2 regions of the Vreelandella hamiltonii genome follow, and region 2 is predicted to be linked to the other one. Evidence: predicted binding sites of a transcription regulator. Region 2 holds the regulator's gene; the other holds the start of a gene.
The links. The regulator LexA, encoded in region 2, represses DNA repair genes until DNA is damaged. The targets are predictions, from matches to a motif close to TACTGTNTANNTANACAGTA.
Positions count from the first base shown of each region.

Region 1: a site for LexA is predicted at 1,646-1,665, ahead of IE061_RS15850 (PA0069 family radical SAM protein). Genes of this name have one in related genera too.

Region 1 is NZ_BMXO01000018.1:58,671-61,720, reverse strand. It holds gene pgi (glucose-6-phosphate isomerase) at 1-942, shown strand, start outside; gene IE061_RS15860 (gamma-glutamylcyclotransferase family protein) at 1,031-1,411, shown strand; gene IE061_RS15855 (isochorismatase) at 1,389-1,553, opposite strand; gene IE061_RS15850 (PA0069 family radical SAM protein) at 1,693-2,772, shown strand; gene IE061_RS15845 (winged helix-turn-helix domain-containing protein) at 2,811-3,050, shown strand, end outside; gene IE061_RS15840 (heavy metal translocating P-type ATPase) at 3,025-3,050, opposite strand, start outside.
Region 2 is NZ_BMXO01000015.1:67,339-70,388, forward strand. It holds gene purU (formyltetrahydrofolate deformylase) at 1-811, shown strand, start outside; gene IE061_RS14430 (energy-coupling factor ABC transporter permease) at 835-1,506, shown strand; gene lexA (transcriptional repressor LexA) at 1,541-2,218, opposite strand; gene IE061_RS14440 (TetR/AcrR family transcriptional regulator) at 2,443-3,050, shown strand, end outside.

The sequences.
Region 1 (3,050 bases), on a different contig from region 2:
GCCGCCTCCACCAACCGCAAAGCGGCCATGGAATTCGGCATCCGTGAAGAGAACGTGTTCGAATTCTGGGCCTGGGTGGGCGGCCGCTACTCCATGTGGTCTTCCATTGGCCTGCCCATTGCGCTTTCGATTGGCTTCGAAGGCTTTATCGAGCTGCTGGAAGGCGCCCACGAGATGGACCGCCACTTCATCGAAGCGCCGTTCGCCCAGAACATGCCCGTATTGATGGCGCTGATCGGCATTTGGTACATCAACTTCATTGGCGCCGAAACCCAGGCCATCGTGCCCTACGACCAAGCGCTGAACCAGCTGCCCTCTTTCCTGCAGCAGCTGGACATGGAGTCCAACGGCAAGTCGGTGGATATTTTCGGCCACCCGGTGAATTACAAAACAGGCCCCATCGTGTGGGGGCAAACCGGCTCCAACGGCCAGCACGCGTTCTTCCAGCTGCTGCACCAGGGCACCCGCTACGTGCCCATCGACTTCATCGCTTCGCTCAAGCCGGAGCCGGGCGTGGAAGACCACCACTTTGCCCTGCTCACCAACATGCTGGCCCAGGCCAACGCCTTCATGGAAGGCAGCCAGGGCGACAGCAAAGAACTGAGCCAACTGGACCCCTACAGCTGCCCCGGCAACCGCCCTTCCAGCACGCTGCTGCTGGACGAGCTGACGCCGAAGAACCTCGGCGCGCTGATTGCGCTGTATGAGCACAAGGTGTTCGTTCAGGGCGTGATCTGGAACATCAACTCCTTCGACCAGTGGGGCGTGCAGCTCGGCAAACGCATTGCCGGTGAGATCAGCGAGCGCATCGACGCCAACGCCGCCGACTTCGACGCCTCCACCCAGGGCCTGCTGGAACTCGTCCGCGCCCACTTCCCGGGCACCGCACACCGCACAGACCCCGAAGCCGGAGACAAAAAGCCCGCTCGCAAGAAGCGTTAGGCTTATGGCTCAGTAAGCAAAGCGCCTCGGCAACCTGCCCAGGCGCTTTCGCAATGGCTCGTCTCATGTTTTACAAGGTGTGAACGTCATGCAGCATCTACAACAGGCAATCCAACGCTGCCCCCGCGTGGCGGTATACGGCACGTTAAAGCACGGTCATCGCAATCATCATTGGCTGGGCGGCGCAGACATGCTGGGCCAGGACTGCTTGACGGCGATTACGCTTTACGACCTGGGCCCCTACCCCGGCGCCAAGCTCATGCCCTCCACAGGCGTTGTGGTGGAAGTGTATGCCATCGATGCCGATCGGCTAGCCCGGCTCGATGAGCTGGAAGATTACCTGCACCACTCTCCGACAGAGGGGTTGTACGACCGGACGGTGCTGGCGACCTCTCATGGCGATGCCTGGTGCTACCTCTACAACCCCGCCGTCGAGGAAGCATCGATCATTCGCAGCGGCGAGTGGTAAACCGCGCCAGCGCTCCTTGCGTATCCACGATCTGCGCATACTCCCCCGCCAGATTGGCCAGCGACATGGCGTGCACCTCATCGGCGGTACGCTCCGTGCCCGCGTAATCGCACTTGGCAAACGTAAACGTCGCGTCGCTCACGACCCAGGTATCGAAACCGAGATTGCCTGCGGTGCGCAAACAGTTGATGGCGCACCGATGTCCCTTGCTTGCAGAGCACGACAAACACCCTATACTGTATGGATACACATATCTTAGGTAGCTCAGCGCGAGGCTCCCGATGACGGCTCATAACCTTCCCCGATACGCCGTGCATAAAGGTCGCGGTGCCACTTACGACCCCCATAACCGTTTTTCACCGACCCGCAGCGTCATGGAGGACGATGGCTGGTGGCAAGAGGAAGCTCACCCATCGCTGGCTACCGAAGTGCGCGAAGAGCCCAGCAAAAGCGCGCTCTCCTGGAACCGCTCACCCGATCTGCCCTTTGACCGCTCCCTGAACCCTTACCGTGGCTGCGAACATGGCTGCGTGTATTGCTATGCCCGCCCTTCCCACGCCTATTGGGACCTGTCGCCGGGGCTCGATTTTGAAACCCGACTGATCGCCCGCAGCGGCCTGGTCGAGCATCTGAAAGAGGAGCTTTGCCATCCGCAGTATGTGTGCCGCCCTATCAACCTGTCTGGCAACACCGACTGCTACCAGCCGCTGGAAGCCACATACCAGACGACCCGGCGCCTGCTGGAGCTGCTGCTGGCCTGTCGCCACCCGGTCACTCTGGTGACCAAGAGCACGCTGATCCTGCGTGACTTGGACCTGCTGGCGGAAATGGCGGAGCACCGCTTGGTGCGGGTGTTCGTCAGCCTGACCAGCCTGGACGCCAACCTCAAGCGCACGCTGGAGCCTCGGGCGGCATCGCCCCAGGCACGTTTGAGAGCCATTCGCGAGCTGAACACGGCAGGCATACCGGTAGGCACGCTGGTGTCACCGATCATCCCGGGACTCACCGACCATGAAATCGAGCGCATCCTCGAAGCGGCCAGCCGGGCGGGGGCGCGTACCGCGACCTGGATGCTGCTGCGACTGCCCCATGAAGTCGCCCCTCTGTTCGAAGCCTGGCTGAACGCCCATTACCCGGAACGCGCCGCCAAGGTCATGAGCTTGATGCGCCAGTGTCGCGGCGGCCAGAACTACGATGCACGGTTTGGTAAGCGCTTTCGTGGGGAAGGGGTTTTTGCCGACCTGATCGCCCAGCGTTTCCAACGCGCCAGCCGTCAATGGAACATGCAATCGCGCACCGAGCAGGGCTTGAACACCCGTGACTTTCGGCCACCGCGGGCACAGGGGGATTTATTTGATTAGACTGCTGGAGTACACATCACCAAGAAGACGCCCTCGCTATGTCGCTCAGTAAAACAAAATCCAGCTTTTACCGCCGCCTATACGTGGCCCACTTGATCGAACAAGGTATTTCCAGCGTGCCTGCGCTGATGGAAGCCACCGGCATGCCCAGGCGCACGGCTCAGGATACCATTGCCTCGCTGAGCGAACTGGACATCGAGTGCGTGTTCGAAAAAGGCGACGGCGAGCGCCATAACATCGGCCACTACGTCATCAAGCAATGGGGCGCGATCGATCCG
Region 2 (3,050 bases):
GGGCATCGTGGCGCGTGTTTCCAGCTTCATTGCCCAGCAGGGCGGCTCGATTACCGAGGCCAGCCAGCACTCCGACCTGGAGACGGGTCGCTTTTTCATGCGTTACGAAATTCTCGCCGATTCATTGGGCATGTCGGCCGAGGCGCTGCGCACGGCGTTCGAACCCGTCGCCGCCGAATTCGATATGCAGTGGTCACTGGTGGACACCCAGAAGCGCCGCCGCGTGGTGTTGATGGTGTCGCGGGAATCCCACTGCCTGGTGGATCTGCTGTATCGCTGGCAGGCAGGCGAGCTGGATTGCGATATCGTCAGCGTCATTTCCAATCATGACGACATGCGTTCGCTCACCGAGTGGTACGGCATTCCTTATCATCACGTGCCGGTTGACCCGGCCAACAAGCAGGCGGCTTTCGATCAGGTACAAACCCAGATCGATGCGGCACGGGCCGACTGTGTCGTGTTGGCACGGTACATGCAGATACTGCCCCCCTCGTTGTGCGAGCGCTATGCCGGGCGCGTCATCAATATTCATCACAGCTTCTTGCCCTCCTTTGCCGGGGCAAAGCCTTACCACCAGGCTTACGAGCGTGGCGTCAAGCTGATCGGTGCCACCTGCCATTACGTGACCGAAGAGCTGGATGCGGGGCCCATCATCGAGCAGGATATCCATCGGGTAAGCCACTGCCATACGCCCACCGACCTGGTGCGCTTTGGCCGTGATGTGGAAAAAGCCGTGCTGGCCCGCGGCCTGCGCTGGCATCTGGAAGACCGCGTATTGATTCACGGTAACAAGACCGTCGTGTTCAGCTAACTCGCCCACCGGGGAGGGGCGCCATGTCCTTTGCACAAAGCGTGCTGGCCACCTGGGCACTGCTGGTTACCTGGCTGGTGTCGGCAGGTGCGCTGGGGTGGGTGCTTTGGCAGCGCCCCTGGCATCCGCTGCTGGAAGATACCGGTTTGCAGCATCGCTGGATGGCCGCGACGCTTGCCGTGATGCTGATGTGGCAGCTGCGGGCCCAGGCGGTCGATTGGTTGACCCTGCATCTGGTGTTCACGGTGCTGATGACATTGGTGTTCAAGGTGCCCCTGGCCTTGATCAGCAACCTGCTGCTCAACGTGGCGATGGTGGTGATCGGGCGCAATGCCTGGGAGCTGTTGGGGCCCAACGTGCTGGTGACGGGACTGGTGCCCGCCGTGATCACGGGGGTGGTATGGCGTATCGTGGATCGCCGCTTGCCGGACAACCTGATGGTGTTTCTGTTTGCCTGCGGTTTTTTCGGTGCTGCGCTGGCCACGCTAGGAGGCGGGCTGGCGGCCGTGGGGCTGATTCTGGTGGCGGGCACCGACCCTGAAGCGATTTATCTGGCTCAGGAGTATGCCCGCTTTTTACCCTTGCTGATGCCCTCGGAAGCCTTCATCACCGGCATGCTGCTGAGTATCTTGCTGGTCTACCACCCGCACTGGGTCGCCACGTTCAACGACCATCGTTACATCGATATGCAGTAGGCGGTGGCTTGGTCCAGTGCCCTGGCCCAGTATTTTAGCCCAGTGCCTGGCCGTTCCCGCCTCGGATGACGCCTACCCCGACGCCTTCGATATCCAGCTGTTGAGTTCTCAGGTCGATTTCGATGGGGGCGAAGTCTTCGTTCTCGGCGAGCAGCGTGACGTGATGCCCCTGGCGTTTAAAACGCTTGACCGTGACCTCGTCTTCCAGGCGCGCGACGACGATCTGACCGTCACGCACGCGGTCGGTACGATGCACCGCCAGCAGATCGCCTTCCAGAATGCCCACGTCCTTCATCGACAGGCCGCGAACTCGCAGCAGATAGTCGGCCTTGGGGGTGAAGTACTCTGCAGGGAGCGGGCAGTAACGGTCGATATGCTCCGCTGCCAGAATGGGACTGCCTGCCGCGACTTCGCCAATGACCGGCAGCCCGCTGGGCGTGGCATCGTTGGCGGCGCTGGCAGGCTCGGCTGCCGGGGGCGTGGCGTCGAGCGGCTCCTGGTTGGGCAGGCGAATGCCGCGTGACGTATTGCGAATGATGCGAATGGCACCTTTGCGCTCCAGGGCGCGCAGATGCTCTTCGGCGGCGTTGGGGGAACGAAAGCCCAGCGCCTTGGCGATTTCGGCGCGGGTAGGGGGGTAGCCAAGCTCGCCCATGGTCTTCACGATAAAATCATATACATGCTGCTGGCGTGCGGTGAGTGGGCGTAACATATCAGACTCCAAACAGTGAAAAGACAGTCGCTACATGTCCGTAAAATCAGTATGTGTTTAAGTATACAGTATGTTGCTCTGTCCAGTACATGATGAGTTGCAATCCGTACCGGGGCACGCGGCCTGAACCTTGAGCGGGATAATCGTTTGAGCCAGCAGGGGGAATGGCATACTATTCGCCAACGCGATCGCCATGTTTTAAACACCTGTTTTGGGAGGGCGCTATGGCCCAGTCGGATACGGTCACACGTATTTTGGATACGGCAGAGGTGCTCTTTGCAGAGCGGGGGTTTGCCGAGACATCACTGCGCAATATCACCAGCAAAGCGCGGGTCAACCTTGCTGCCGTCAATTATCACTTCGGGTCGAAGAAAGCGCTGATACAGGCGGTATTTGCCCGCTACCTGGACCCGTTCTCCGAACGCTTCCATACTGCGCTCGACGAGCTGGAAGCGCGCTACGAGGGCCAGGCCATTCCTCTGGAGGTGCTGCTGGAAACCATGGCCACCACCGTGCTGGCCGTGCCTGCCGAGCGGCATAGCCTGAAAGTGTTCATGCGGCTGCTGGGGCTGGCTTACAGCCAGGCGCAAGGACACCTGCGTCGCTACATTCAGCAGCAGTATGGCGATGTCTTCACGCGCTTCACGGAGCTGGTGCGGCGGGCGACCCCCGAGCTGCCAGATGCCGAGCGTTTCTGGCGGCTGCACTTCATGTTGGGCACGGTGATTTTCACTCTGTCTGGCCTGGATGCACTGCGCGATATCGCCGCCAAGGATTATCAAGAGCAGGTGACGGTACGCGACTTGATCCGACGTCTGCGCCCCGTCGTGGT